Regions from separate parts of the Streptacidiphilus alkalitolerans genome, predicted to be linked through region 3. Evidence: riboswitches for the same ligand, from Rfam matches in the RefSeq annotation. Region 3 holds a riboswitch; each other region holds the start of a gene.
The links. A riboswitch is a leader RNA that binds a small molecule or an ion and turns the genes downstream of it on or off. The one in region 3 is predicted to bind cyclic di-AMP.

Region 1 (7,295 bases), on a different contig from region 3:
ACAGCACCATCAGCGCCAAGAAGTGGATCACCCTGCAGGACGACAAGGGCCTCTTCGGCTACCAGAACGTGATCCCGGTGGCCCAGAAGGGCGCCCTGTCCCAGGCCGGCATCGACGCGCTCAACGCGGTCTCGGCCAAGCTGGACACGCCGACCCTGCTGGACCTGGACACCAAGATCGGCAACGGCACCGACCCGGCCGCGGCGGCCACCGCCTGGCTGCAGTCGGTCGGCCTGGGCTGACCCGTCCGGACCCGTCCGGGTCCGAAGCACGACGAAGGGCCGCCCACCGCGCGATGCGGTGGGCGGCCCTTTTTGATGTCCGGTTCAGGCGTCCAGGTCGTCGCAGCGGCCCAGGGCGTCCGGCTGGTGCTCCTCGACCCGGCGCAGCATCCGTCCGAGCTGGCCGGCGAGCACCGCGCGCTCCTCAGTGGAGGCGTCCCGCAGCAGGTCCTCCTCGAACACCGCCGCCATCCGCATCGACTCCAGCCACTTCTCCCGGCCGAGCCGGGTGAGCTCGATGTTCACCCGGACCCGGTTGCTCTCGTCCCTGGTGCGGGTGACCAGCTCCGCCGCCGCCATCCGGTCCACCCGGTGGGTCATCGCGGCCGGGGTCAGGCCGAGCCGCCTGGCGAGCTCGCCGGGGCCGAGCCGGTAGGGGCTGCCGGCCACGATCAGGGCCTTGAGCACCTCCCAGTCGGCCGAGCTGATGCCCAGCTCGTTGAGCTGCCGCCCGTAGGCGACGGTCATCCGCCGGGCGAGCCGGGACAGCGTCGAGACGATGGTCTCGACCTGCGGGTCGACCATGGGGAACTCACGCTGGTACGCCGCGACCTGTTCGTCGATCTGCAGCTCGGTACTCATACCCCTCAGTGTCTCACAATCGTTTCGCCCCGAAGACTTTAGTAGTGTACTCTTTCAAAGGAAACAGAAGACGGCAGAGGCAGTAGAGGGGCGGTGCAGCATGGCGCGCACAATTCGGCAGGTTCAGATCGGCAACGCACTCAGCGCGTTCGGCAGCGGCTTCACCGTCCCCTACATGTTCGTGTACGTGAACGAGGTGCGCGGGCTCGGCTCGATGACCGCCTGGCTGGTGTTCACCCTGTTCGCCCTCGCCGCCCTGGTCGCGCTGCCGCTGGCCGGGCGCGGGATCGACCGCTACGGGCCCCGTCCGGTGCTGGTCGCCGGGGCGGTGACCGCCTCGCTCGGGGCGCTGGCCTTCGGGCACGCCACCGGCACCGGCCACATCCTGATGTCCGCCTTCCTGTTCGGCGCGGGCGTCGCGGTGGTCCAGCCGGCCCTGGCCACGATGATCGTCCGCTGCTCCACCGCGGCGACCAGGGCGCATGCCTTCGCGCTGCAGTTCACCCTGGTCAACCTGGGGATGGGGATCGGGGCGATGATCGGCGGCCAGATCGTCGACGTCAGCCGTCCGACCAGCCTGACGCTGCTGTTCACCATCGAGGCGCTGATGTTCCTGGTACTGGCGGCGGTGACCGGCAGCGTCCGGATCCCGGCGGCGCCGACCGACGCGACCGCCTCCGCTGCCCCGGCCGCGGGCGGTCCGCGCTCGGACTTCCGCACCCTGCTCGCCGACAAGGCCATGATCCGGATCTGCGTGCTGGCCGGGCTGATCTTCTTCACCTGCTACGGCCAGTTCGAGTCCGGCGTCGCCGCCTACGCCACCGACGTGGTCGGCACCTCGCCGTCCGTGCTCGGCCTGGCGCTCGGGGTGAACACCCTGGCCATCGTGGCGCTGCAGATGATCGTCGTGCGGATCACCGCGCGCCGCCGCCGCAGCACCGCGATCGCGGCCACCGGGCTGGTCTGGCTCGGCGCCTGGACCGCGGCGGCCGTGGCCGGCCTGGTCTCCAACGGGACCGTGGCGACCGCGGCGATGCTCTCCGTCTACATGCTGTTCGGCGTCGGCGAGGCGCTGCTCGCGCCGACCCTCGGCCCGATCATCGCCGACCTGGCCCCGGCGCAGCTGCTGGGCAGCTACAACGCGGCGTTCTCGCTGGTGAAGCAGGTCGCCGTGGCGATGGGCCCGGCGGCCGGCGTGCTGCTGGTCGGGGCCGGGCTCTCGCCCGCGTACCTGCTGGTGATGGCCGGCTCGACGGTGCTGATCGTGGTGCTGGCGCTGCGGCTGCGGAAGCAGCTGACCGGCCCGCAGGACAACGCGGTGCGGCGGCAGCGGGTGGTGGCCGGTTCCAGGCCCGCGGACACGCTGGAGCCCCGGCTCGCGGCCTGACCGGCCCGGGCCGGCGGCCCGGTTCCCGGCGCCCCGGCCCGACCGGCCTGCCGGTGAACAGCGGGCGGCTGGGTGGTGAACAAGAGCCGCACGGGGGTTGAGGGACTACAACGCTGTAGTACTTTCTGACTGCCCAGCGATTCGATCCCCCTGCCGAAGGCCGCAGATGTCCGTCCTCACCTACCCAGAAGCGATCGGCGTCGGTCTGCTCCAGGGCGTCACCGAACTGTTCCCGGTCTCCAGCCTCGGCCACAGCATCCTGGTGCCGGCCCTGCTCGGCGGGCACTGGAAGGCGGACCTCAACGTCTCCGCCGCCGACTCCCCGTACCTGAACGTGCTGATCGGGCTGCACCTGGCCACCGCGCTGGCGCTGGTCGTCTACTTCTGGCGGGACTGGGTCCGGGTGATATCCGGCCTGTTCAGCTCGATCCGGCACCGGCGGATCGAGACCGTGGAGGAGAAGCTGGCCTGGCTGCTGATCGTGGCGACCATCCCGGTCGGCATCGCCGGCCTCGCGCTGGACAAGGTGTTCCGGGAGTCCCTGGGCAAGCCGATCCCGGCCGCGATCTTCCTCACCCTCAACGGTGTGGTGCTCTACGTGGCCGAGCGGCTGCGCCGCGGCGGCACCGGGCGGCGCCGGGCCGGGGACGACCCGGTCGTCCCGCTCGCCGGTGACGAGGAGGTGCACCCGGACGTGCTGTCCGACCGCCGGATCACCAAGCTCCGCTGGGGGCAGGCCCTGGTCATCGGCGCGGCCCAGATCCTGGCCCTGCTGCCCGGCATCAGCCGCTCCGGAGTGACCATCAGCACCGGGATCTTCAAGGGCATGCGGCACGAGGACTCGGCCCGCTTCGCCTTCCTGCTGGCCACCCCGGTGATCGGCGCGGCGGCCCTGCTCAAGGTGCCCTCGCTGATGGGGCACGAGGGCGACGGCATCCGCGGCCAGGTGCTGGCCGGGGCGGTGGCCGCGTTCGTGGCCGGGTACATCGCGGTGCGCTTCCTGACCAAGTACTTCGAGACCAGGACGCTGACCCCGTTCGCGATCTACTGCTTCGTCGGCGGCCTCGGCAGCCTGGCGTACCTGACCCTGGCCTGAACGCCGCGCGCAGCGCCGCCGGTGTCCCTCGTACGGGTGGTCGAGCGGCGCGTGTACCGGGAGCTGGGCGGTTCCTCTGCTCGAATGATCGTCTGAACGTTCTGAACGTACCCGGGCGAGAAGAGGCGCGGCTGATGACCGGTCGAGGGCCAACGGCCGCACTGTCCGCGGCGGTCGCCCTGACGCTGCTGCTCCTGCTCAGCGGCTGCGTCGAGGTCCGCGGCACGGCCGTGCGCGGGCAGTCCTCGGGCCGGTCCGGATCGGTCTCCAACGACTCCCTCGGCCTGGCCCGGCCCTTCCTGCCGCTGCCGGCGGTCACCCCGGCCGCCGTCCCCGACGGCTACGACCCCGGCGCCGACGCCGCGGCGGACATCGCCGCCGCCCAGGCCGCCTCGCACGCCGACGGGCGGCCGGTGCTGCTGGACTTCGGCTCGGCCTGGTGCCAGGACTGCCAGGCGCTGACCGCCCTGGTGCGGAACCCCGGCGTGCACCTGATCCTGGCCCGCAACTACCACACGGTGACGATCGACGTCGGGCACTACGACCGCAACATGGACCTGGCCGGCCGCTATGTGAGCCTGCCCGGCAGCGGCATCCCGGCGCTGGTGCTGCTCGGCGCGGACGGCACCCCGAGCCGTCCGGCGGGCGCCGAGCAGTTCGCCGACGCCAGGAGCCTCAGCTCCGACCAGGTGGCGAACCTGCTGGTGGACTGGCTGTACCCCGGGAACTGACGCTCCGTCCCCAACTGCACCCCCGGAATCTCTTGGATTCAACCGTCACTAGGATTACCTTTCTATAACGCGGGGCGAAGTTCAGCCGTTCGACGGACGGCGTCGCACTGCGATCGCCTAATCCTGTTTCTGGGAACCGGGGAACCACGTAACTCTGGGGTGAATCAGCCGAGGTCTGGCTGTAGGGGACCTTCCTCTCCGAACCCGTCAGCTAACCCGGTCGGCGAGAGGGAAGGAAAGGAGTACGCCGAACGTGGCGTCGCACCAGCCCACTTGGGCACCCGTACAGTCCACGGCCGTCCTCGGGTTCGCGGCCATGGCCGCCGTCGGAGCCACCGGCTTCGCCGCGGTGCCCGCACAGGCGGTGGACAGCTCCGCGAGGGGCGGCACCCTGCTGCTGGCCCAGGAGCACGACCAGGACGAGTCCGTCGCGGCACCCGCGACCGACCCCGGTCTCGCGCTCACCGAGCGGATCCAGACCCAGGCGGTCCAGCAGCGGGCCACCGCCGAGGACGCCGCGCGGCGCCAGGCGGCGCAGCTGGCGGCGGCCAAGCACGCCAGGGCGCAGCAGATCGCGGCGGAGGACCAGGCCCGTGCGGCGGCCGACCAGGCGGCCCGGACCCGGGCGGCTCAGGAGCAGTTGTGGGCGCAGCAGGCGCAGGCCGAGCGGGCCCACGCCGAAGCGGCGGCGGCAGCGCAGGCGGTCGGGCCGCGGCTCGGCACCCTGGTGGCCCCCGTCGCCGGTTCGGTCCCCGGGGCGGGCTTCGGCCAGTCCGACTCCTTCTGGGCGCATCTGCACACCGGTCAGGACTTCGCCGCCCCCACCGGCACCCCGGTGGTGGCGATCGGCGACGGCAGCATCACCTCGGCGGGTTGGGCCGGCGCGTACGGCTACCGGGTGGTGCAGACCCTGGCCGACGGCACCGAGCTCTGGTACTGCCACCTCTCCGCGATCGGCGCGGGCGCGGGCGCGGTGACGGCGGGTCAGCCGATCGGCCGGGTCGGCGCGACCGGCAGCAACGTCACCGCTCCGCACCTGCACCTGGAGGTGCGGCCGACCGGCGGCGAGCCGGTCGACCCCTCGACCTGGCTGGCCGGGCACGGCCTCGCCCTCTGAGGCCGGTTCGCGATTGGGCCGACTGAGGGTCGGCCGCCCCCCTGAACACCGAGGGTCCCGCTGACACCCCCCCGACAGCGGGACCTTCGGTATGTCCGGGCTCAGCCCCGGCGGTCGACCGCCGCCCAGGAGGCCAGCGCCACCCCGGAGGACACCACGGCCACCGAGGGCCAGGCGCCCAGCTTCTTCGCCAGCGGGTGCGAGCCCGCGAACGCCGCCGCGTACAGGCCGGTCAGCGCGACCGCTGTGGCCGGTCCCGCGGCCCGCTTCCACTGGGTCGCCGCCACCGCGCCCGCCCCGAGCAGGGCGAGGCCGCCGAGTTCGCGCCGCTTCGTCGCCCGGGCGATGCCGAAGCCGCCGACCAGGCCGCCGGCCGCGACCAGGGAGGAGGGGATCCGTGCCATGGAAGTGTGTCCTTGTCTCAGTCGGTACTGGGTCTCAGTTGGTTCTGGTGTTGTGCAGGTGCAGGCCGATGTAGCCGATGTAGATCCGCCCGGTTCCCGAGCAGTCGTCGTGGTAGTGCAGCCGCGGCGCGGTGCCGCCGCCCCCTATCCGCAGGTGGGCGCCCATGAAGACCTTGCCGGCCGGGTTCACCTCGACCGGGACCGGCAGCTCGCGCTCGCCCTTCCACTTGCCGTTGGTGCGCACCGTCCGGGACTCGTCGCGGATCACCTTGCGGGGCGGGAAGACATGGCAGTCGGCGGGGGTGTTCTCGCACCATCTGCGGAAGTCGCCGCCCGACTCGCCGTGCACCGCGGCCTCGGCGTAGTCCTGCAGCGCCAGCAGGGCGTCCCAGGCCATCCTTACCCAGGTGGGGTGGTCGGTCTGGTCGTCCAGCTCCTTGGCGAGGCGGTGGTCGCCGGTGAAGGCCAGCAGCGGGAACTCGTCCAGCCGCTCGACCAGTTCGGCGAAGGAGACCGGGTCGACCCGCAGGCTGTCCGGCAGCGTCCGCGGCGCGGCGTCGCCGTCGGCCTCGGCCAGGCGTCCGCGCAGCGAGCGGACCTGGGTCCTGGCCTCGCGCAGCTCGCTGTACTGCTCGTCGTACTCGGCCGCGAGCTGGGACTCGCGCTCCTCCGCGGCCCGCAGCCAGCGGCGTACCTCCTGCAGCTCCTCGGCGCGGGCGCGCTCCTCGTGGACCTCCTCCTCGTGGTGGTCCACCAGCAGCGACCCCGGCTGGACGCCGTCGATCTCGGGGCTGCTCTCGATCGGCCCGCTGGTCCGGCCGCCCGCGCGCAGCGGCGGCAGCCCGGCCAGCGCGTCCGGCAGCGGGGACTGCACCGCGAGCCGGCGCGGCAGCCAGGCCAGCAGGCCGCTGGCGCGGCGCAGGTCGGCGTCCAGGGTGTGCCGGCCCATCACCCGGTGCCGCTGGGCCTCCGGGGCCCAGGCCGGGTCAAGGCCGGGCAGGTAGGTGCGGACCGCGCCGCCGTACACCCGGTGGTGCTCCAGGGCCCGGTTGAAGTCGCGCTCGGCGCCGGGCGCCAGCGCGTACAGGACGGCCAGCCCGGCGCAGCCGCGCAGCAGCGGGTCGACGGTCTCGGCGAGCCAGTCGTCGAAGTCGGTGCGGGGCGGGGTGCTGGCGACCACGATCGGCATCCGCCGGTCCGGGTCGCAGAGCTCGTCCAGCACCTCGTCCACGTCACCGCGTTCGATCACCGTGGGCAGGCCGTGCAGCCTGGCCGCGCCCGGATGCTCGCCCTCGGTGGCGGAGAGCACGTCCAGCAGGCCCCTGGCCAGGGTCGGCACCGGGGCCTTGGTCGCCGAGGAGCCGCGGACCGGCAGTTGCTCGGCGTCGAGTCTGATCCAGGTGGCGCCGGTCGGCGGGGTGCTTACGGTCAGTGAGGTCTGCCAGATTCCCTGGGGCGTGAACTCGCGTAGTCGCCAGCGCGCGACCGACTCCTTGGCGCCGGTCGCGCCGCGGATCCGCTCCTTGAGGGCGCAGTCGAGCACGGCCTGCGGACCGACCCGGTGCCGACCGTCCTCGGCGCCCGGGTCGTCGTAGTGCTGCGCCTTCAGCCAGTGTCTGACCTGCTGCCCCGCGAGGGTGACCGTGTCCCGGTGGCTGTGTCCACTGGCCACGGCCATGCGATAGATGCCGTCTGTC
Region 2 (7,295 bases), on a different contig from region 3:
GGTCCGGTCCACGCCCTGGCCGAGCCGGACGATGGTCATCCGCCGGTCCAGGTCGTGCAGTTCACCGGTCTCCGGGTCGAGGTCGGCGACCAGGAGGCGGATCGAGTTGGTGCCGCAGTCGATCGCGGCGACGCGCTGCAGGCTCACTGGTCGTCGTCCTTGTCCTCGTCGATGTCGGTGTCGGCGGTGGCGGTGGCTTCGGTGCCCGCGCAGACGCAGGGGCCCTTGCGCCACCACTCCGGCAGCTTCGCCAGGGCCTCGTCGCCCAGCGGGTTCACCCCGGGCCCCGCGGCCAGCGAGTGGCCCACCAGGACGTGCAGGCACTTCACCCGGTCCGGCATGCCGCCGGCGCTGGGGAAGCCCTCCAGCACCTCGATGGCGTCCCGCTTGGCGATGTAGTCCTCGTGGGCGCGCCGGTACCCGGCGGCCAGCTCGGGATCCTCGGCGAGCCGCGCCGTCTGCTCCTTCATCAGCCCGTCGGCCTCCAGCGTGCCGATCGCGGACGCGGCCCGCGGGCAGGTCAGGTAGTACAGCGTCGGGAACGGCGAGCCGTCCTCCAGTCGCGGCGAGGTCTCCACCACGTCGGGGAGGCCGCAGGGACAGCGGTGGGCGACGGCCCGCAGGCCGCGCGGCATCCGGCCGAGCTGGGCCGCGATGGCGGCCTTGTCGGCGTCGGACACGCCGGAGGCCGAGTTGTGCGAGGTCATGTCCTGGGCTTTCTTCAGTGCGTGGGGGCGGCGTCCGAGGCGTCCAGCGACTCGAACAGGTTGTCGTACCAGGGCTGGCTCGCCGCGCCTGCCTGGGCCTGGCCCTTCGACTGCGCCGAGGCGGAGGCGGAGACGCTCGGGCTGGGGTCCACCGAGGTGAACGGGGTCTCGCCGGGGAAGCCGTAGTGCAGCCGCTCGCGGGCCTGGGCCGTCACATACGCCGGGTCCTGCCAGCGGGCCCGCTCCCGGCGCAGCTCGTCCACCTGGGCCTGGGCCTGCTCCGCCGCGGCGCGCTGCTGGGCGATCTGGGCCCGCTGGGCGATGAACTGCCGGGTGGGGTACGCCAGCGCGGCGATCAGCGAGCAGAGCACCAGCGCGAGCACCGCGGCGCGGCCGGTGAAGCGCGGCCTGCGACTGCCGCTTGCCTTGCTCACGTACTCGCCTCCCGTTGATGTGCCGGGTCGGATGTGCCGGTGCCCCGCCGCCCCACCCTAGAGGGTGTTCGCAGCGGGGCACCGGTGCAGCACGACGCGTCGTCAGTCGGCGGCGGGCTGGAAGCGCGGGAACGCGCCGCGGCCGGCGTACTCGGCGGCCTCGTCGAGGATCTCCTCGATGCGCAGCAGCTGGTTGTACTTGGCCACGCGCTCGGAGCGGGCCGGGGCGCCGGTCTTGATCTGGCCGCAGTTGGTGGCCACGGCGAGGTCGGCGATGGTGACGTCCTCGGTCTCACCGGAACGGTGCGACATCATGCAGCGGAAGCCGTTGCGCTGGGCCAGCTCGACCGCGTCCAGGGTCTCGGTCAGCGAGCCGATCTGGTTGACCTTCACCAGCAGCGCGTTGGCCGCGCCCTCCTTGATGCCGCGGGCGAGGCGGACCGGGTTGGTGACGAACAGGTCGTCACCGACGATCTGCACCTTGTCGCCCAGCTTGGCGGTGAGCGCCTTCCAGCCCTCCCAGTCGTCCTCGAACAGCGGGTCCTCGATGGAGACCAGCGGGTACGCGGCGACCAGCTCGGCGTAGTAGTCGGTGAGCTCGGCGGCGGAGACCGACTTGCCCTCGAACTCGTACGCGCCGTCCTTGTAGAACTCGGACGCGGCGACGTCCAGCGCCAGCGCGACGTCCTTGCCGGGGGTGTAGCCGGCCTTCTTGATGGCCTCGACGATGAGGTCGAGCGCCTCGCGGTTGCTGTCCAGGTTCGGGGCGAAGCCGCCCTCGTCGCCCAGGCCGGTGGAGAGGCCGCGCTCCTTCAGCACACCCTTCAGGGTGTGGTAGACCTCGACGCCCCAGCGGACGGCCTCGGTGAAGGAGGCCGCGCCGATCGGAGCGATCATGAACTCCTGGATGTCGACGTTGGAGTCCGCGTGCGAGCCGCCGTTGAGGATGTTCATCATCGGGACCGGCAGGACGTGCGCGTTCGGGCCGCCCAGGTAGCGGAACAGCGGCAGGTCGCTGGCCTCGGAGGCGGCGTGCGCCACCGCGAGCGAGACACCGAGGATGGCGTTGGCGCCGAGCGAGGACTTGTCCGGGGTCGCGTCCAGGTCGAGCATGGCCTGGTCGATCAGGCGCTGCTCGGTCGCGTCGTAGCCGATCAGCTCCGGGCCGATCTGCTCGATCACGGCGAGGACGGCCTTCTCGACGCCCTTGCCGAAGTAACGGGACTTGTCACCGTCACGCAGCTCGAGGGCCTCGAAGGCACCGGTCGAGGCGCCGGACGGAACGGCGGCACGCCCGGTGCTGCCGTCGTCGAGGCCGACCTCGACCTCGACCGTGGGGTTCCCTCGTGAGTCGAGGATCTCCCGGGCTACGACGACGTCGATGGACGGCACAGGCATCTCCTTGGGGAGGCGGTGAACTTCTCACGCGCGGGGTGCTTACCCCAAGAGCCTAGCCGCAGCGGGCGGCCGGGCCGCGCGCACCTCGCGGCTGTCTCACCTGACGGAGCCCCTACTCACCAGTAGTTCACCCGGCGAGCAGGGGCCGCGGTCCGAGACCGGATTCAGGTCAGCCGACTTCGAGCCGCTGACCCGGGAAGATCAGGTCCGGGTTGGCGCCGACGGTGGTCCTGTTCTCCCGGTACAGCGCCGTCCAGCCGCCGCTGAGGTGCGCGGAGGCGGCGATGCCGGACAGGGTGTCGCCCGGCTTGACCGTGTAGTCGCCGTGGCCGATCTTGTGCGTGGCCGCCGCCTGCCGCACCGCGGGTGCGGGCGCGGCGTGCTTCGGCGCGGAGGCGGTCTTCTTCTTCGCGGTGTGCGCGGTGGTCGTGCTGCTGCCGCTGCTGTGCTTCGGCTTGGCCGTGGCCGCGGCCGTCGGCTTGCTGGACGACGTGGTGTCGACGGACGCCGGCGCGCCGCCCTGGGACAGTCCCGCCCTCGGCCCGCAGACCGGCCAGGCGCCGGGGCCCTGCGAGGCCAGCACCTTCTCGGCGATGGTGATCTGCTGGCCCTTGCTGGCCTGGTCGGCGGTGGACGCGTACGAGGTGCCGCCGTAGCCGGCCCAGGTGGAGGCGGAGAACTGCAGTCCGCCGTAGTAGCCGTTGCCGGTGTTGATGGACCAGTCGCCCCCGCTCTCGCAACTGGCGACCTTGTCCCAGGTGGACACGGACGCGGCGGAGGCGCTGGTCGCGCCTATCAGCGGCAGTGCTATCCCGGCGGTGCCGAGGCCCGCGGTCGCCACGATCCGGGCGGTATTGCTGGTACGCGGCTTGCGATGGCGGCCGGCGACAGCAGTGGTGAAGAGCATGGCAGCTTCCCTCTCCGACGCCTGCGAGGTGAGCTGTCGGGTTCGGGCCGGTAGGTAGCCCGGACGCTGATGCGTCTTCACCCCAAGCCGCGGCCTTGTGAGCTGCGGCGACTTACCTGGGTCCCCCGCTCCTGCCCAACTGACGAGTGTGGGTTCCGCCCCCCGGTTGGACAGGACTCGGCGTCCCGCGAGGCGGTCGCCCGCGCGTGCGGACGTTCCCGGCAGGCTAGACACAGGCACTCCATGACCACAAGTCCCTCCGGTCGCTGAAGGCCGGTCAGCGGGCCCGGCGTTCCAGTGAACGCTCGAACCAGCGGGAGTGGTGCCATTTGAGCAGCGGTCCCCGGATCCCCTCCGCGTCCGGAACCTCCGCCAGGCCGAGCGGACCCGCCGCCGCCAGCAGCGCGGCCCGGGTACGGGACACGGCCCGGTCCAGCGCCGGCTCCTCCGCCAGCGCGCCGAGACTGAGCGCCGCGCGGATCACATCGGGGTAGACGGACTGCGCCCGCTCGTACGCCAGATAGATCGGCAGGTCGTGGGCGAGGCCGGCGGTATGGGCGGGGGACACCTCGCCGACCGCCCGCCGCCAGGCGTCGACCACCTGCGCCTCCTGCCAGGCGGGGTAGCGCATCCGGCGCAGGTGCGTGCTGAGATCGAGCAGTGGATCACCGAAGGCCGCCAGCTCCCAGTCCACGAACCGCAACTGGTCGTGCTCGTCGACGATGATGTTCCGCCGGTGGACATCGGTGTGCAGCAGCGCGAACGGCCGACTCACCAGCGGCGGCAGACCGCGTCCGAAGCCGGCCATGGCATCGTCCGGCACCCCCAACGCGCTGAACAGCTCGCCGAACTCCTTCTGGTTGCCCTCGCAGAGCTCCTCCTGGGCGAACGCCACCAGGCTCCGCAGGAATCCGGTGGAGTCCCCGTTGTCCGGACACCCCTTGGGCAGGCGCGGGAGGTCCTTCTCCCCGAAGCGCACAAGACGGCCGAAGAACCGGGCGATCTGCTCCACATAGTGCTCAGGGACGGCTTCGCCGTCGGGACAGCCCTGCGCCAACTCCGCACCGTTGACGTAGAGGTGCACGGACGCGCCGTCCTCACTGCTGTGCAGCACCTCCGGCCCGTCGATCTCGCGCTGGTCCGTCGGATCGTCCCGCACCGCGGCCAGCTGCCGGAGCAGCACGGCCTCGTCCGGCCAGAACCGCCGAACCAGCTCCGGCTTCCGGCGCCTGACCCGCACCAGGAGGGTGGTGTCGGCATCGAGTCCGAGCGGTCGCGCCTGCTGTTCGGTCAGGTGCACACGGTAGTTGTCGTTGTGGAAACCGCCTGTGGAGACGACCCGGAAGCGCACGGAGTCGACCAGCTGCTGATATGCGGCAGCTACCGGCTGGGCGGATTCACTCGTCCTGTTGATGGCGACTCCCGAGGCATGTGGACGACCGTTTCTCCCCTGCGCGGCTCCGACCAGGTTTGAAAACACACTAGTGGGGAAACGCCGGGCGGTGACACATGGTCACGGTTCCTTTATCCGAAAAAGTCGCCTCTCTCAGAAACTCCTACCCCGCAGCAAGTCATGCAGGCTTTCGACCAGATGGTCGACTCCGGAGGCGCGCAGCAGATCTATTTTTCGGCGATTGGGGGCATAGCCGACAAACTGAATGCCCAACTCCGCCGCTGTGGCCGCCTTGAAGTCGGACGCCGAGTCGCCGATCATCAGAATCCGGCTCTCTGCCGTGCAGCCCAGACCCGCCAGCGCGAGGCGCACGCAGGACGGATGCGGCTTCATGAGGTACGGCTCGGGGGCTCGCCCGTAGACATGACGTCCGAATGCCTCTCTGAATCCGTCTCCGGACCGCCCCGCCAGAAAGTCATGGATGGCTTCGGCGGAGTTGTTGCTGGTAATGGCCAGGCCGCAGCCGAGCCGCCGGAGTTCGTCGACCAGAGCCGCCGCGCCCGCGGTGACCGCGGCGGACTTGGCGGCGATCCGCTCCTCCGCGACGAGTGCGCGCTGGGCGATGTCGACAAGTCGCGACGCCTGCTCGTCGGAGAGCAGGAGGCAACGGGTCAGAACGCCGTGCAACTCGGCCACGATGCGATGGGGGTCGGTGGCATCGGGGAACTCCGTCCCCGCGAGCTCCACCTCGGCCCTGATCTTCTCAAGCAGGGTGGCGGCTATTCCAGGGGCCCCGTGCCCGGCGAAGAGGTCCACCAAGGGACCGTCGAAGTCGAACAGCACATGGGTCGCGCCTTGGAACAGCTCGGAAGCAGGGCCGGGAGTCACCTCACGAGTGTCCGCGCAACTCCGGCTTCAGGCCAGTGCGTCCCCGCCGCCGGCGCCGTCCGGCGCCGAATCATCCGGCGAGGCGTCCCACTGGGAGTCGAACCACTGCTGGGCCAGGGGCACGGCGGCCGGCAGCTGCGGGATGAGGAGAGCGTCGACTCCCATCAGGTCGTGGATGGGCAGGTGCTCGACCGCACCACTGTCGTCCGATGCCGGAACATCCACCGTGTTCCGCTGGATCTCGTACCAACTCATCAACGCCACAGTCCTGTTGATGATGTACAGCTTCACCTGCGGGGTCATCCGCACGGTGCGCACCTGAAGGTCGGCCTTCTCGATCAGCTGACGGCCGGCAGCGTCGCGCAGGGAGACCCTGAGGTCTCCGACGAGTCGGGCAGTCAACTCCCGGAGCCGGTCCAACGGGCGCTCGTCGGCCGGGTCCTCGATCGATCGCGGCAGGGCGAGGTGAGTGCCCATCGCCGGCAGGAGCAGCCGAATGGTGAGCGACGCGGGTTGGCTGCCGCTGTCGGCGAGACGCAGTTCGAAGAGACGCTCCTTGAGGACCATGGAGAGGGTCTCCGCCGTGAAGCCGAAGAAGTCGATGGTGACGTCCTTCTCCTTGAACGCCCCCTTCAGGTAGTCGCCCAGACCCTTGAAGGCCGGTTTCAGCCTGTCGGCTCTTTCGGCCACAGGGCCGCCCCCCTCCACGGCATCGGCCCCAACCGCCGTCAGCTCCGCCACGAAGGTCCCCCGGCCCTGGACCGAGTGGACGAGCCCCTCCTCCTGCAGCCACTTCAGTGCCCGCTGCACCGTGTCGCGGGAGACATTGAGCTGCTTCACCAGCTCGTTCTGCGACGGCAGTCTGGCCTTGGGGCCCAGGCGTGCGATCTCCTCGCGAAGCCTGTCGTAGACATGCTGAAGCTTCTGCGGTGACGAGCGCGGCGCACTGTTCACAACTGCCTCCATGACCTCCCCTTCGAGCCTACAACTTTCGGACATGACTGGTCAGTCCTGGGACAATTGATTACTTACCAGCTGGCGAACCAGTCAACCGGAGAACTCGGCCTCTCGGGCAGCCACCGCTTCGGGCGTACAACTTCCAGTCAGGTATCGGCTGGGCTTGATGAGTTGGGGATGAAGTCGTTTATGGATCATTCATGTTCGGCATCTACTTGACAGGACATTGCAGCCAAGTGGGCCAGCCACCAGAGAAGTTGACTGGATCTTGACTGATCCGGGGATCCGCGTGACGGCCATGACGATGATGCCTTGCTTCCACGTATCCCAATCCTCCCGCATCCCACGAGTTGCGCCACGGCATGACGACGGCCGCCAGTTCCACCAACAGGGGAGACAGGACCATGGAAGTTTCGGAGTTCATCCAGTACGCGCTCGGTTTCCTGGTCCAGGGGTCTCCCGGGGTGGACCTGGTCGCGGTGGCGCTGGGGGCGCTGCTGCTGATGGGCGGCAAGGGGAAGTCGTTCGGGCTGCTGGTGCTGGCGATCGGTCTTGTGCTGGTCTTCGGGGGGCATCTGGTGATCCACATCACCGTCCCCGGCGGTCCGGCT
Region 3 (7,295 bases):
CGTGCGCGGAGGTTGTCGGCGCGACCGTCGCCGGGGAGCGCGCCGCGGCGGCGCTTCATCACGTGGGCGGTCTGCCAGGTGCGCATGATCACCTCGCCGACCCGGCCCATCGCCTGGGAGTCCGAGCTGATGATCGAGATGGCGCCCATGTCGTGCAGGAAGTCCTCGGCGGCGATGGTCGAGGGGCGGATCCGGGATTCGGCGAAGGCCAGGTCCTCGGGGACGTTGGGGCTGAGGTGGTGACAGACCATCAGCATGTCCAGGTGCTCGTCCACGGTGTTGCGGGTGTGCGGACGGGTGGGGTTGGTCGAGCTGGGGAGGATGTTGAGCTGGGAGACCACGGTGATGATGTCGGGGGCGTGCCCGCCGCCGGCCCCCTCGGTGTGGTACGCGTGGACGCCGCGTCCGGCGATGGCGGCGAGGGTGTCGCCGACGAATCCCGCTTCGTTCAGGGTGTCGGTGTGGATCGCCAGTTGGGCGCCGGACTCCTCGCAGACGTTGAGGCAGGCGTCGATGGCGGCGGGGGTGGCGCCCCAGTCCTCGTGGATCTTGAAGCCCAGGGCGCCCGCCCGGAGCTGCGCCCTCATCGAGTCGGTGTTGACGGTGTTGCCCTTGCCGAGCAGGCCGAAGTTGACCGGGTAGTGCTCGGCGGCGGCGAACATCCGGGCCAGGTGCCAGCTGCCGGGGGTGATGGTGGTGGCCTTGGTGCCCTCGGCGGGTCCGGTGCCGCCGCCGAGGATGGTGGTGATGCCGGAGGCGAGGGCCTCCTCGAAGATCTGCGGGCAGATCAGGTGGACGTGGGCGTCGATCGCCCCGGCGGTGAGGATCCTGCCGTTGCCGGAGATCACCTCGGTCTCCGGGCCGATCACCAGGTCGGGGTGCACCCCGTCCATGGTCTCCGGGTTGCCGGCCTTGCCGAGGGCGGTGATCCGGCCGTCGCGGATGCCGATGTCGGCCTTGATGACGCCCCAGTGGTCCAGCACCGTGGCGCCGGTGATCACGGTGTCCGGGGTGCCCTCGGCGCGGGAGGCGCGGGACTGGCCCATGGACTCGCGGATGACCTTGCCGCCGCCGAACACCGCCTCGTCGCCGCCGGCGCTGAGGTCCTGCTCGATCTCGATCAGCAGGTCGGTGTCGGCCAGCCGGATCCGGTCCCCGGCGGTGGGGCCGAAGAGGTCGGCGTAGCGCCGGCGGGAGAGTCGGAGGGCGGGGTCAGTCATCGAGGCTTCCCTTCGTCTCGCCGCGCAGGCCGAACACCTCGCGGCGACCGCCCAGCGGGATCAGCTCGACCTCGGCCGGGATGCCGGGCTCGAAGCGGACGGCGGTGCCGGCCGGAATGTTGAGGCGCTGCCCGCGGGCGGCGGCCCGGTCGAACTCCAGACCGGGGTTGGCCTCGGCGAAGTGGTAGTGCGAGCCCACCTGGATCGGCCGGTCGGCGGCGTTGACCACGGCGAGGACGGTGATCGGGCGGTTCGGGTTCAGCGCGATGTCGCCGGAGCCGAGCAGGATCTCGCCGGGGACCAGGGGGGCGGTCATGCGATCGGCTCGTGCACGGTGACCAGCTTGGTGCCGTCCGGGAAGGTGGCCTCGACCTGGACGTCGGGGATCATCTCCGGGATCCCCTCCATCACGTCCGCGCGGGTCAGCACGGTGCGCCCGGAGGCCATCAGCTCGGCGACGGTGCGCCCGTCCCTGGCTCCCTCGAGGATGTGGACGGTGAGCAGGGCCACCGCCTCGGGGTGGTTCAGCCGCAGGCCGCGCTCGCGGCGGGCCCTGGCGACGTCGGCGGCCACATGGATGAGCAGGCGTTCCTGCTCGTGCGGGGTGAGTCTCATCGGCGAGCACCTCGGGGCGCGTCCCATGCCGCGGCGGCCTGGGGAGAGGACGCGGGCACGCCGTCGTGCCGCGGGTGGCCCTCCGGCGCGCGGCGGGGGTACCGGACGTGGACGGCGTCGCACACGGGCCGCACTGCCCGCCGCCGTCAGGTCCGATCCGCGCCCGGGGGTGGAGATCGTGTGCGGTCACGTTAGCGGACCGAACCGGGCCTCCGGCAGGGGCGAAGGGGCCGGGAGCCGCGACACGCCGAACGCATTCCGTTTGTCGGAACAGCCTCATGGAGGCCCGAATGTGAGGCGTCGTCATTTCCCGAAGATCACTCGGACGAGTGATCTTCTGATGCCATAAATGACCGGATCGAGGATCGGTAAATCAGCCATGATCACCGGAAGTGCGCAGGTCAGAGGCTATTCCCAAAGCTGGTGTGAAATTGCTCAACCCTCTTGTAAATACCCGGAATTCATTCCTCCGAACGCGCAGTGTTCGCCTCTGGACACGCTGGGAAACCTCGGGTGACAAGAGTCACAAAAGGCCGTTCGGACGTGAAGATCCCATAAAAAACTGGCAATACTGTCCGCCGAACAGCAAAAGTCCTCGCCACCCTGGCGGGGCGGTCCGACCGGACGCCGAGTCTCGCCACCGGTCGGGCGCCAGGTGCACACACACCTGACAGGCGAGAGCGGGAGACCCAATCAGGACGGAACGGCTGGACCGTTCCTTGGGGTGAAGCCACGTGCGTGGCCGGGCAGCTTTCGGAGCCCGAACCCGACAGGGAGACCTTTCGTAGGCGGTTCCGGAAGGAAACGCATGACTGCGTCCGTTCGCACCCATGCCCTGAAGCAGGACCGCACCGCCGGCAGGAACAACAGCCGCCGCTGGCGTGCAGGCGTCACCTCCGTGCTCACCCTGGCCGCCGTGGCCGGTGGCACCCTGCTGGGCAGCGGCTCGGCGGACGCCGCGACGATCGAGGCCAAGGCCCTGAACATCGCGGCATCCAAGCACGGCGACCCGTACCGCTACGGGTCCGCGGGCCCCAACCGCTTCGACTGCTCGGGGCTGACGTACTACTCGTTCAAGCGCGCCGGCAAGACCCTGCCGCGCACCGCGCAGGCCCAGTACAACAAGGTCCACCACATCTCCAAGGCCAGCCTGCGCCCCGGTGACCTGGTGTTCTTCCACTCCGGCCGCTCGGTCTACCACGTCGGCATCTACGCCGGCGGCGGCAAGATCTGGCACGCTCCGCACACCGGTTCGTACGTCAAGCTGGAGAAGATCTGGACCAAGTCGGTCTACTACGGCCGCATCTGATCACTCCCCCGGGTAGACCACCCCGATCTGCGCCCGGGCGGTGTCCAGGATCTCCATCACCTCGACCGTGTCCTGCCAGCGCATCAGCGGGCTCTCCACCAGGCCCTCGCGCAGGCAGCGCATGGCCTCCTCGGCCTCGTGCACAAAGCCGATCCCGGTGTAGGGGATCCGGAAGACCTCCGGCTCCACGTCGTCACCGGTGCCCCGGTAGAGGCTGAACGAGTCCGGGCGCAGGAACAGCGGCGGCACCTCGATCCGGCCCGCCGAGCCGCCGACGAAGGCGCGGCCCGGCGTGGCCGAGGTGATGCCGCAGCTGAGCGTGGCCAGGGCGCCGGAGTCGTAGCCGAGCAGCAGCGCGGTGTTGGCGTCCACGCCCTCCGGGGTCAGCGAGGCCCAGGCGGACACCGTGGACGGGCTGCCGAGCAGCAGATGGGCGAAGGAGACCGGGTAGACGCCCAGGTCCAGCAGCGCTCCCCCGCCCAGCGCGGGGTCGCGCAGCCGGTGCGTGGGCGCGAAGTCGCCGGGGAAGGCGAAGTCGGCGTGGACCGTGCCGACCTCGCCGATGGCGCCTTCGGCGACCAGGTCGAGCAGCTTCCTGATGGCCGGGTTGCAGCGCATCCACATGCCCTCCATCAGAAAGGCGCCGTTCTTGCGGGCCAGCTCGGTCAGCGCGCGGGAGCTGGCGGCGTCCAGGGTGAACGGCTTCTCGCAGAGGACGGCCCTGCCCGCCTCCAGGCAGAGCGCCGTGGCCTCGTAGTGGGCGTGGTGCGGGGTGGCGACGTAGATGATGTCCACGCCGTCGTCGGCGGCGAGCTCGGCCCAGCTGCCGTGGGCGCGGGCGATCCCGAAGCGGTCGGCGAACGCCTGTGCGGACTCCTGGCTGCGTGAGCCGACCGCGACGACCTCCGCGTCGGGCAGCAGCTGCAGGTCCTGGGTGAAGTCGGCGGCGATGCCGCCGGTGGCGAGGATGCCCCATCGGATCTTCTGAGTCATGGGCCCATCCCATCACCCCCGGGTGAGCGACGTGAAGGCGCGGGGGCGGCGGGTCCGTGCCGTCTCCGCAGGGTGCGGCGTTAGCAGGGCATGTCTGTCTTTCATCGCGTCGTCGTGCGTACAGTCCTCGCAGCCGCCGCCGGGCTACTGCTGGCCGGCTGCGCCGCGCCGCCCGACGCCGCCCGGTCCCCGTCCCAGGACATGCCCCCGGCCGCCGCGGTCCTGTCCGCCGCGGCGCCGACCACCGGGCTTTCCGCGTCCGCCGGCGGCTACTGGCTGGTGTCGGCCACCCCTGAGCCGACGGCGGTGCGCGCGGTCGACTACCGGTTCCAGGTGCTCGCCCCGGACGGCAGCGCGGTGACCTCCTTCCTGGGCGGCGACGACAGCGCCCGGGTCTACGCCGTCCGCTCGGACCTCACCGGGCTGCGCCGCACCGTCCCGGCCAACCTGGGCGAGGGAGTGTGGAGCGCGCGGCTCGGCGAGCTGGACCCCGGCCTGTGGCGGATCTATGTGGCGTTCGCACCGGACGGCGGCCCGGGGTCCAGGCTGCTGCTGAGCCGCACCCTGACCGTCCCGGGCCCCGGGGAGACCAGCCCGCTGGACCCGGTGTCGGCCACCGCCTCGGTGGACGGGCTGACGCTGCGGCTCGGCGGACGGCCGGTGGCCGGCCGGCCCGCGCTGCTGCGGCTGACGGTGACCCGGCCGGCCGTGCAGCTGGAACCGCTGGACGGCGGCTACGCCCAGCTGACCGCGGTCAGGGACGGCGATCTCGCGCTGGCGCCGTTCACCCCGCTCACCCCCGCGCTGGCGATGGCCGGCGGGCCCACCGCCGAGTTCCGGGGCCGCTTCCCCGAACCGGGCGCCTGGCGGGTGTTCGTCCAGTTCCGGACGGAGGGTCAGCAGCACACGGCGACGTTCACCGTGCGGGTGCGGTCCCGGTGATCAGCCGCACCGCGCGGGCGATCTGATCGTCCGTGAGGTCGGCCCGGGCGGTCAGCCGCAGCCGGGACCAGCGGTCGGGGACCGACGGCGGGCGGAAGCAGCCGACCAGCAGCCCCCGTTCGCGGCAGGCGGCGGCCCAGGCCAGCGCCGCCTCCGGGCTGTGCACCCGGACCGACACCACGGCCGCGTCCGGTACCGAGACGTCGAGGCCGGCCGCGGCCAGCCGCGAGGACAGTTCCCGGGCGACCTGGCGGGCCCGCTCGGCGCGTTCCGGTTCCTCCCGGAGCAGCCGCAGCGCGCCCAGCGCGGCGCCGACCGACGCGGGGGCCAGGCCGGTGTCGAAGATGAAGGTGCGGGCGGCCTGCACCAGGTGCTCGATCACCCGGCGCGGGCCCAGCACCGCGCCGCCCTGCGAGCCCAGCGACTTGGACAGGGTCACCGTCGCCACCACGTCCGGCGCTCCGGCCAGACCGGCCGCGGCAAGCGCGCCGCTGCCGCCGGGGCCGAGCACGCCCAGCCCGTGCGCGTCGTCGACCAGCAGCGCCGCGCCGTGGTCCCGGCAGGCGGCGGCATGGGCGGCGAGCGGGGCGGCGTCACCGTCCACCGAGAACACCGAGTCGGTGACCAGCAGCGCGCGGCGCTCGGGGCGGGCCGCCAGTTCGGCCCTGACCGCGTCCGGGGAGCGGTGGGCGACCCGGGCCACCCTGGCCCGGGCGAGACGGCAGCCGTCGATCAGCGACGCGTGGTTCAGCGCGTCGGAGACGATCACCGTGCCGGCCGCCGGGTCCGGGTCGACCAGGGCGGTCAGCGCGGCGAGGTTGGCGGTGTAGCCGGAGGAGAAGACCAGCGCGGCCTCCGCGCCGCAGAAGGCGGCCAGCTCGGCCTCCAGCTCGGCGTGCAGCTCGGTGCTGCCGGTGACCAGGCGGGATCCGGTCGCGCCGCCGCCCCAGCGGAGCGCGGCGTCGGCCGCGGCCCGGGTCACCCGGGGGTGCCGGACCAGGCCCAGGTAGTCGTTTCCGGCCAGGTTCAGCAGTTCCTCGTCGGCGGGGCGCGGACGCAGGGTACGGACCAGGCCGGCGCTGCGGCGGCGGTCTGCGGCGGCGTCCAGCCAGTCGAACGGGGCCTCGGCGGTGCGGTTGCCGCCGCCGGTGTCGTCGGTGGCGGTCATCCCGAGCACGCTCCGCGCTGCGCCTGCTGCCACTCGCAGCGCGGGCACAGGGTCGCACCGCTCACCGTGGCCGGGTGCTCGGTGGGCTCGCCGCAGAGCACGCAGTCGGCGACCGGCACCCCCGGCTCGGCCGTCGCAACGGCGGGGACGGACGGCAGGTCGGTAGCGCAGTACGGTTCGGGCTCCACGCCAGCGATCGTACCCGGGCGGTTCGCTAGGGGGTGGGGGCGGCACTGGCCGGGGGCTGGTCCGGCTCCCAGGCGAGTGCGGCGGCCACCGTGTAGGAGAGGTACCAGGTGGGGGTGTCCAGGTCCGGGCTCGCCGGACGGCCGTCGGCGAAGGCGGACTGAACCACCGTCACCACCCGGCCCACCGCGGCGATCTGGACCCTGGTGGCCGCGTTGGCGGGATCGTGCGAGACCGGCGGCGGAGCGGCGGTCGTGGTGGGGGTCGGCGTCCCGGTGCCGGACGGCGAGGCGGTGGTGCCGGTCCCGAGGCCGGGGCCGTGGCCGGGCTGCAGGTTCGGCAGGATCCCCGCCGCCGCCGAGGCCAGGCCGCCCGCCGGGGTGCCGACCGGCTGCGCGGCGGTCGCCGGAAGCCCGGCCCCGGGCTGGCGGAACAGCAGGTCCGCCACCGCGGCCCCGGGCCGCTTCAGCGTCTTCGCCACCAGGCTCGCCGCGGCCGGGTCCGGGTAGTAGAGGACCGTGACCGAGGAGTAGACCGCCTGATCGTCCTGCCGTACGTAGTCGGCGGTGAGGTAGCCGGCGCAGCCCTGGGTCACCGTCACCGGGGCCGTGGCCGCGAACACCAGGCCGCAGTCGGCGGTCTTCGCGTCCAGTGCGTAGCGGCGGCCGAGGTAGCCCTCGGGGCTGGTCACCGTGACCGGGAAGGTCACGCTGCCGGGGAGGATGTCGTCGACCTGGGTCTGCCCGGCGCCGCCGACCAGCGCGTTCCGCACCCCGGCGCTGTCCTGCGAGGCCCCGTCGGCCGAGGTCTGCCGGTCCAGGTGGATCCGTCCGGCGAAGTGCACCTCGGCCCAGGTCCCGCC
Region 4 (7,295 bases), on a different contig from region 3:
GTGCCGCGCAGCAGCCCGCGCACCACGGTCGGCGAGAAGACCGCCGGGTGGCGCGGGTCGATCCTGGTGTAGGTGGCCAGGGCCACCATGACGAACTGCGCGCCCGCCTGGATCCCGGAGCGGTACGGCAGCACGAAGTCGCCGTCAGGACCGGTCACGTTGTCGACCACGTTCGCCGCGAAGTCGGTGTTGCCCTGGACATGGCCCAGGCTGGGGAAGTGCTTCAGGGTGCTGAGCACGCCGCTCTGCCGCAGGCCGCGCACAAAGGCCGAGGACTGCCGGGCGACCGTGCCCGGGGTGCTGCCGAACCCGCGGGCGAGTCTGCCGATCGGCTCATTGACCGAGGTCTCCTCGGCCGGCACCACGTCGACCACCGGTGCCAGGTCCAACTGGACCCCGGCCTGGGCCAGTTGGCGCCCCCAGGTGGCGGCGCGCCCCTGCAGCAGCGCGGTCGGCCAGCCGCCCTGCTCGGCGGCGCTCGGCATGGCGGAGAAGCCCGGGCCGCCCAGCACCTGGATCTGGCCGCCCTCCTGGTCCACGCCGACCAGCAGGCCGACCCTGCTGCCCGCGACGGTGGGCGCGAGCGCCTGCACCCGGTCCGTCCCGGCCCGTACCGCGCGGGAGCCGGCCTCGGTGTGCCCCATCAGGATGACCGAGCCGACCTGGCCCTGGCGCAGCACCTGCAGCTGCGCGGCGGTCGGCCCGGTGCTGCTGACCGCCGACATGAACAGCTGGCCGACCCGCTGCGCGGTGCTCATCCCGGCCAGCGTCCGCTCGACGCAGGCACTGGCCGCGCTGCGGGTCTGCGCGCCGGTCGGGGACGCGGTGGGCGACGTGGACGTGGGCGACGTGGAAGCGGGTGATGCGGAAGCGCTGTGCGGCGCGGTCGGGGTGGGCGACGCGGAGGCCGGGGAGCCGCCGCCGTCCCCGCAGGCGGCGGCGGCCATGGCCACTCCCAGCAGCAGGACCAGCAGCGGCAGTTTCAGGCCTGCGGTACGGGCAGCGGCCGGCATGGATGCTCCAAGCGGGTGGGATCGCGGTGGAATCGTCGTCCGCCGCCGGCCATCGGCGGAGAACTGCAGCGTACGGGGACGGGGCGGGCTCAGGGGGTGCCCGGCCGACGGCCGGCCAGGGTCCGCACCACCTTGGGCCCCGCCCACTTCCGCAGCTTCCGCAGCGGGGTGAACTCCTCGGCGGCCTGGTTGACCCAGTAGTACATCTGCGGCGGAACGTAGGGCAGCAGCGGTGAGTGCCGCTGGCCGAGCAGCGAGAACAGCTGAGGGGGCTTCAGGTGCATGTAGCGGGGGATGTTCTCGTACCACTGGGCGCTGTAGCGGGCCGCGCTCTGGGTGGAGAGGATGGCGAACTTCCGCTCCGCCTCGTAGGCGGCCAGCGCGGCCGGGAGCGCGGGGTGCCGCCGCACCGCCCCGGCCAGGCTGACGGCGTCCTCCAGGGCCAGTGTGGTGCCGGCGCCGACGGAGTAGTGGGTGGTGTGGGCGGCGTCGCCGATCAGCACGATGCCGTCGTGGTGCCAGCTGGCGTTGGTCAGCGTCCGGAAGCTGAGCCAGGAGGCGCTTCCGCCGCCGTCCGGCCTGCTGATCAGCGGGTGGCCGTCCAGCTGCCGGGCGAAGATCCGCTCCAGCAGCGCCATGGTCCCGCTCTCGTCCAGCCGGTCGAAGCCCAGCCCGGCCCAGGTCTCCGGGGAGCACTCCACGATGCAGGTGCTGCGGTCGCTGCTGAAGCGGTAGCCGTAGAACCAGATCCAGCCGTGCTCCGACTCGGCGAAGGCGAAGGTGAAGGATTCGAAGGCCCTGCTGGTGCCCAGCCAGATGAACTTGTTCCGGCCGGTCGCGACCTCGGTCCCGAAGCGGTCCGGGTACTGCTGCCGGAGCCGGCTGTGCAGGCCGTCGCCGGCCACGACCAGCTCCGCGTCCGGGAGCTGGCCGCGGTCGGTGATCTCCCGGCCGAACTCGACCCGGACGCCCAGGTCGGTCGCCCGCTCGACCAGGATGTCGAGCAGGCGCTGCCGGCCGATGCCGAAGCCCTCGTCGCTGGGGTGCGTCGTGGACTGCTCCCGGACGTGCGCCACGCCGTCGGTCCAGCGCACCGAGTTCTCGCTGATCGCCCGCGCGGTCGCGGGATCGCCGTCCCGCAGCCGGTCGAGCAGATCGCCCCAGTAGGTCACGCCCCACCCGTAGGTGGACCCGGCCGGGTTCCGTTCGAGGACGGTGATGTCGTGGCCCGGGTCGGACCGCTTCATCAGGATCGAGAAGTACAGGCTGGCGGGCCCGCCACCAGCGCAGACGATGCGCATGTCTTTCCCATGGTTCAGTAGCTCGGTGTAGTCGAACGATTTCACACCGTAGCAGCTGAGCGGTGGGGGAAGGCTCAGCGGTAGACCCGCAGATAGTCGGCGGCGAAGGTGATCGGGGCGGTCCCGGAGGGGCCGGGGTGGTACTGGCCGGCGCTGACCGACAGGCTCAGGTTCAGGTAGGCCGACCAGTCGGCGCCGACGCCGGTGCCGTCCGAGTAGACCTTGGTGCCGTTGACGTACCAGTCCACCGACTTCGCGCCGTAGTACGTGCCGATGGTCACCCAGTCGCCGGGGCCGACGGCCTTGGCGTCGGTGTAGTAGTCGTGCGCGGCGTTGACGTGGTTGGTCAGTTCCAGCAGGTTGGGGTTGTCGGGGTGGTACTCGAAGGAGTCGATCTCCCCGTTGCCGTTCTTCCAGGTCCACAGTGCGGGCCAGGCGCCGGAACCGGTCGGCAGCTGGACCCGGGCCTCGGCGTAGTCGCCGGTCCTGACCTGGAAGCCCTCGGTCGAGCCCTCGGTGGTGAGCTGGCCGGTGGTCCACGCCTGCTTGCCGTTCTCCAGGGTGTGCGCGGAGGGGGCGGCGGTGAAGGTGGCGACGCCGTTGGCGACCTGGACCGCGTTCGGGTCGAGCCAGTCGAGCTTGTTGTCGTTGGGGTTGTGGTTCCCGTACTGGAACGCGCTGCTGGTGCTGCCGACCCAGCGCGAGCCCCAGGCGATCGGGCTGTTGAACTCGTCCGACCAGGCCAGCGAGGTGCCGGGGACGGGCGAGGCCGGCGGGGCCGAGGACGGCGCGCTGGGTGTGGGCGTCGGGGTCGGTGTGCTGGGGCCGGTGGCCGCGGCGGGAGCCACCGTCAGCGTGCGGGTGGGCAGGTTGTGCCAGCCGCCCCTGCTGTCCTGCCAGAAGCCGAACTCGGTGTAGCTGCCGGCCGGCAGCGTCCGGCTGCCGGTGGTCAGGGAGACCGCGCCCGGGCAGATCCGGACGTTGCTCCGGGAGCCGGGGAAGTCGAGGTTGGCGCCGGACGCGTCGCGGACGCCCACGCCGAGCGTCCTGGCCGTGAAGCAGGAGCTGGAGTGGACCGTGAGCGAGGCCGTGGCGGCGACGCCGGCGGTCATCGAGCTGGGGGTGAGCCGGTCCTGACTGACGCTGGTGGCGGCCTGGGCCGGGACGGCGACCAGCGGGACGGCGGCCACGGCGGCGGCACCGGCTATCGCGGCGAAGCGCGCGGGGGTGATCCAAGGAGACATGGCAGGGTTCCTCGTCACGCCTGCGAGGTGAGCTGTCGGGTTCGGACTGAGGTAGCCCGGCCGCCCGGTGGGAGCGGCTTCACCCCGAGCCGAGACCCGCACGCCCGTTCGGGCGCGGACTCGGCAACTGACCTGGTTCCCCCGCTCCTGTCCGTACTGGAGCTCGGTGTCCCGCCGACGAGTGGACAGGACTCGGCGTCCCGGCGGCAGGCTCCGCCCACGGCGGAACCTGCAGGCTAGACATGCTTACGGGAATCGAACAACGGAATGTGCGCGGACTCACAGCGAGGGAGCAGGACCGCGCGCCACGGCCGATTAGGAGCGAAACAGACCTATTTCCTGGCTAGCGTGAGCACCACGCGATCGACCGCACGGGTCGGGCGCAGCGAGGAGGAAGGTGGTCCCCATGCCCACGCTGGTAGCCGCAGAGACCGATGAGCGCGACGCCCTGCTGCAGTTCGTGGAGGCCCAGCGCGGTGCGCTGCGGCGGGCGTTGGCGGGTCTGACCGAGGCCGAGGCCGCAGCCGCTCCGACGGTCAGCGCGCTGTCGGTGGCCGGGCTGGTGAAGCACTGCGCGGAGATGGAGAGCAGCTGGGTCAGGTGCACCCTGGCCGGGCGCCCCACCCTGCTGAAGCGGGACGAGTCGAACTGGGGCGACTCCTTCCGGCTGGTGGAGGGCGAGACCGTGGACGACGTGCTGGCCTTCTCCGACGCGGTGGCCGCCGAGACGACCGAGATCATCACCGCCCTGCCCGACCTGGACCTGACCGTCCCGCTGCCGGAGGCCCCCTGGTTCCCCGCGGATTCGCGGCGCTCGGCCCGCTGGATCCTGCTGCACCTGGTGGAGGAGACCGCCCGCCACGCCGGCCACGCCGACATCCTCCGCGAGTCCCTCGACGGAGCCACCGCCTTCGGTCTGATCGCCGCCGGGGCGAGGAAGTAGGCCCCCGGGGCCGCCGGACCTGGGCTTCAGCGCCCGGTGCTCCCGTTGTTCCCGGCGGTCCCGGCGGTCCCGGTGGCTCCGGGTGGGAGCAGTGGGCCGCCGGGCCAGTGCTGGAAGACGAGGTTGGTGAGCACCCGGACCACCTCGTCGCGCACGGTCAGCTGGTCCAGCACCAGCCGCTGCAGGCCCTGGCTGGTGTCGGTGGCCACATGGGCCAGGAAGTCGTCGGGCCCGGTGAGGTGGTAGACCGCGCGCACCTCGGGCTGGGCCAGCAGGTGGTCGACGAACGGCTCGACCAGCGGGCGGCGGTGCGGGCGGACCTGGATGTACAGGAACGCCTCCAGCGGGCGGCCGAGCTTGGCGGCGTCGACCTGGATCCGCTGCCCGGTGATCACTCCGGAGGTGCGCAGCCGCGCCACCCGGTCCAGACAGGTCGACGCGGCGACGCCGACCACGGCGGCGAGGTCCTTGTTGCTGATCCGGGCATCGTTCTGCATCACCCGCAGGATCTCAAGATCAACCGTATCCAGTTCGATGTTTCCCATGGAGCCAGAATAATAATCGAAAGCGTTGTGGCGCCACTGAACATTGCTCGAACCTATGGGCATGAAACCCGCTGACATCCGTACCCGGGCCGTCCACGCCGGCCGTGAGGACCTGGCCGATCTCGGCGTCCATGCCGCGCCGATCGACCTGTCCACCACCTACCCCTCCCGGGACAGCAGGGCCGAGGCGCTGCGCCTCGACGGCTTCGGCTCGGGGGAGTGGGACGGCGGACTGCCGGTCTACGGCCGCGTCTCCAATCCGACCGTCGAACGCTTTGAACGCGCTCTGGCCGATCTGGAGGGACTGCCCGCGGCGGTCTCCTTCGCCAGCGGGATGGCCGCGATCAGCGCCGCGCTGCTGGCCGTGCTCAGCGGCGGACGGCGGCACGTGGTGGCCATCCGCCCGCTCTACGGGACCACCGACCACCTGCTCGGCTCCGGGCTGCTGGGCACGGAGGTCAGCTGGGCCGACCCGGAAGGCGTCCGCCGGGCGCTGCGCCCCGACACCGGCCTGGTCTTCGTGGAGACCCCCGCCAACCCCACCTTGGCCGAGGTCGACCTGGCCGATATCGCCGCCCAGGCCGGGGACGTGCCGCTGCTGGTCGACAACACCTTCGCCACCCCGGTGCTGCAGCAGCCCGCCCGCCAGGGCGCCGCCATGGTGCTGCACAGCGCCACCAAGTTCCTCGGCGGCCACGGCGACGTGATGGGCGGCGTGATCGCCTGCGGGGACGAGCAGGCCGCCCTGCTGCGCCGGATCCGCTTCGCCACCGGCGGGGTGCTGCACCCGCTGGCCGGCTACCTGCTGCTGCGCGGCCTGTCCACGCTGCCGCTGCGGATCGGCGCGGCCAGTGCCACCGCCGCCGTCCTGGCCGACCGGCTGCGCGAGCACCCGGGCGTGCGGGCGGTGCACTACCCGGGCCACCAGCAGGGCCGCCCTTCCGACCAGATGGCGTCCGGCGGCGCGCTGGTCGCGTTCGAGGTCGACGGGGATCCGCACCGGGTCATCTCCGCGGTGCGGCTGATCACCCCGGCGGTCAGCCTGGGCAGCGTCGACACGCTGATCCAGCACCCCGCCTCGATCAGCCACCAGATCGTGGACCCCGAGCAGCGCAGGGCCTGCGGGATCAGCGACCGGCTCCTGCGCCTGTCCGTCGGCCTGGAGGCACCGGACGACCTCTGGAGCGATCTCGACCAGGCGCTCGATCAGGCGCTCGACCAGGCCGGGAACGCCGCCGCCGGGTAGGTCCGGTCCGGCTCGGGTCAGCTGCGGGTGGCGAGGCAGAACGGGTGGCCGGCCGGGTCGAGCATCACCAGCAGGCCCAGGGCCCGGTCCTTCGGCTGGTGCTCGGGCGTGGTGGCCCCGTAGGCCTGCAACTGCTTCTCGGCCGCCTCCAGGTCGTCCACGAAGAAGTCCATGTGGACCCGCAACGGCACTTTCGACGAGGGCCAGGTCGGCGGCCGGTAGCCGTCGACTCTGCGGAAGACCCAGGTCGTTCCCGACATGGTGACCCAGGCCGAGTCGTCGTCGCTGTGGGTGATCTCGCCGCCGGACGCGTCCCGGTAGAACGCGGCCACCCGCGCCGGGTCCTGGCAGTCGATGACGATGCAGGCGAGTGCGATGACAGGGGCCACGGTTCGCTCCGAGGTCAGTGGGCGGGGGTCAGGGTTCGGGGTCGCTCCCGCTCCAGCATGGCAACCGCTGAACCGACGTCAGTGCTGGAAGAGCATCTCGGGGTAAGTAGGTGAGGTTCCGTCAAGAATCGGGTCGTGGCCGCCGCGCAGCCAGCGGTCGAAGAAGGCCGCGACATAGGTCTCCTCCAGGCTGACGGCCCGCGCCGGACGGATGGTGCCGACGTCGTCGGTGACGGTGCTCGGAGGCAGGACCGTCGGGCCCAGCGCCCGCGCCAGTTGCGGGACCAGGCTCTCGGCATCGGTGTAGGAGACATGGCGCGAGCCGGCCATGGTCACGTCCCGCACCCAGCCCCGCTCGTGGTCGTAGAAGGCACGCCAGGACGGGTCGGAGGCGAGGCTCTCGCCGTCCGCGCTCTGACTGCCCATCAGCAGGAACGGCCGGTCGATCCCGTTCGCGGCCGAGGACATCAGCGGTGCGCCGGGGGTGGGCTCGCCCGCGTACTCCAGGATGCCGTCCAGGTCGATCCCGGCCTTGATCCGGCGGTCCTGGTACATCGCCTGCGCGGCGGTCGAGCCGCCCGCGGACTGGCCGTACATGCCGACCCGGCCCAGGT

Region 1: linked by a shared signal. The riboswitch ahead of ACEZDG_RS12230 (M23 family metallopeptidase) and the one ahead of ACEZDG_RS17690 (C40 family peptidase) in region 3 are both predicted to bind cyclic di-AMP.
Region 2: linked by a shared signal. The riboswitch ahead of ACEZDG_RS27040 (transglycosylase family protein) and the one ahead of ACEZDG_RS17690 (C40 family peptidase) in region 3 are both predicted to bind cyclic di-AMP.
Region 4: linked by a shared signal. The riboswitch ahead of ACEZDG_RS34295 (glycoside hydrolase family 16 protein) and the one ahead of ACEZDG_RS17690 (C40 family peptidase) in region 3 are both predicted to bind cyclic di-AMP.

What each region holds. Positions count from the first base shown of each region.
Region 1 covers NZ_JBHEZX010000005.1:17,712-25,006, reverse strand. Annotated here, with positions in the region: gene ACEZDG_RS12255 (ABC transporter substrate-binding protein) at 1-242, shown strand, start outside; gene ACEZDG_RS12250 (MarR family winged helix-turn-helix transcriptional regulator) at 327-863, opposite strand; gene ACEZDG_RS12245 (MFS transporter) at 964-2,250, shown strand; gene ACEZDG_RS12240 (undecaprenyl-diphosphate phosphatase) at 2,417-3,346, shown strand; gene ACEZDG_RS12235 (thioredoxin family protein) at 3,481-4,077, shown strand; cyclic di-AMP (ydaO/yuaA leader) riboswitch at 4,182-4,318, shown strand; gene ACEZDG_RS12230 (M23 family metallopeptidase) at 4,331-5,194, shown strand; gene ACEZDG_RS12225 (hypothetical protein) at 5,296-5,598, opposite strand; gene ACEZDG_RS12220 (hypothetical protein) at 5,633-7,295, opposite strand, start outside.
Region 2 covers NZ_JBHEZX010000013.1:218,044-225,338, forward strand. Annotated here, with positions in the region: gene ACEZDG_RS27020 (Ppx/GppA phosphatase family protein) at 1-141, opposite strand, end outside; gene ACEZDG_RS27025 (DUF501 domain-containing protein) at 144-707, opposite strand; gene ACEZDG_RS27030 (FtsB family cell division protein) at 722-1,141, opposite strand; gene eno (phosphopyruvate hydratase) at 1,244-2,533, opposite strand; gene ACEZDG_RS27040 (transglycosylase family protein) at 2,709-3,446, opposite strand; cyclic di-AMP (ydaO/yuaA leader) riboswitch at 3,450-3,601, opposite strand; gene ACEZDG_RS27045 (phosphotransferase family protein) at 3,724-4,926, opposite strand; gene ACEZDG_RS27050 (HAD family hydrolase) at 4,993-5,727, opposite strand; gene ACEZDG_RS27055 (winged helix-turn-helix domain-containing protein) at 5,755-6,693, opposite strand; gene ACEZDG_RS27060 (hypothetical protein) at 7,089-7,295, shown strand, end outside; gene ACEZDG_RS27065 (cytochrome P450 family protein) at 7,294-7,295, opposite strand, start outside.
Region 3 covers NZ_JBHEZX010000007.1:79,927-87,221, reverse strand. Annotated here, with positions in the region: gene ACEZDG_RS17705 (urease subunit alpha) at 1-1,220, opposite strand, end outside; gene ACEZDG_RS17700 (urease subunit beta) at 1,213-1,524, opposite strand; gene ACEZDG_RS17695 (urease subunit gamma) at 1,533-1,835, opposite strand; cyclic di-AMP (ydaO/yuaA leader) riboswitch at 2,490-2,641, shown strand; gene ACEZDG_RS17690 (C40 family peptidase) at 2,644-3,144, shown strand; gene ACEZDG_RS17685 (Gfo/Idh/MocA family protein) at 3,145-4,137, opposite strand; gene ACEZDG_RS17680 (hypothetical protein) at 4,252-5,079, shown strand; gene ACEZDG_RS17675 (8-amino-7-oxononanoate synthase) at 5,054-6,247, opposite strand; gene ACEZDG_RS17670 (hypothetical protein) at 6,244-6,435, opposite strand; gene ACEZDG_RS17665 (hypothetical protein) at 6,462-7,295, opposite strand, start outside.
Region 4 covers NZ_JBHEZX010000023.1:76,793-84,087, reverse strand. Annotated here, with positions in the region: gene ACEZDG_RS34305 (glycoside hydrolase family 3 N-terminal domain-containing protein) at 1-1,013, opposite strand, end outside; gene ACEZDG_RS34300 (FAD-dependent monooxygenase) at 1,103-2,314, opposite strand; gene ACEZDG_RS34295 (glycoside hydrolase family 16 protein) at 2,389-3,558, opposite strand; cyclic di-AMP (ydaO/yuaA leader) riboswitch at 3,562-3,737, opposite strand; gene ACEZDG_RS34290 (DinB family protein) at 3,965-4,501, shown strand; gene ACEZDG_RS34285 (Lrp/AsnC family transcriptional regulator) at 4,528-5,046, opposite strand; gene ACEZDG_RS34280 (trans-sulfuration enzyme family protein) at 5,108-6,292, shown strand; gene ACEZDG_RS34275 (VOC family protein) at 6,310-6,681, opposite strand; gene ACEZDG_RS34270 (alpha/beta hydrolase) at 6,760-7,295, opposite strand, start outside.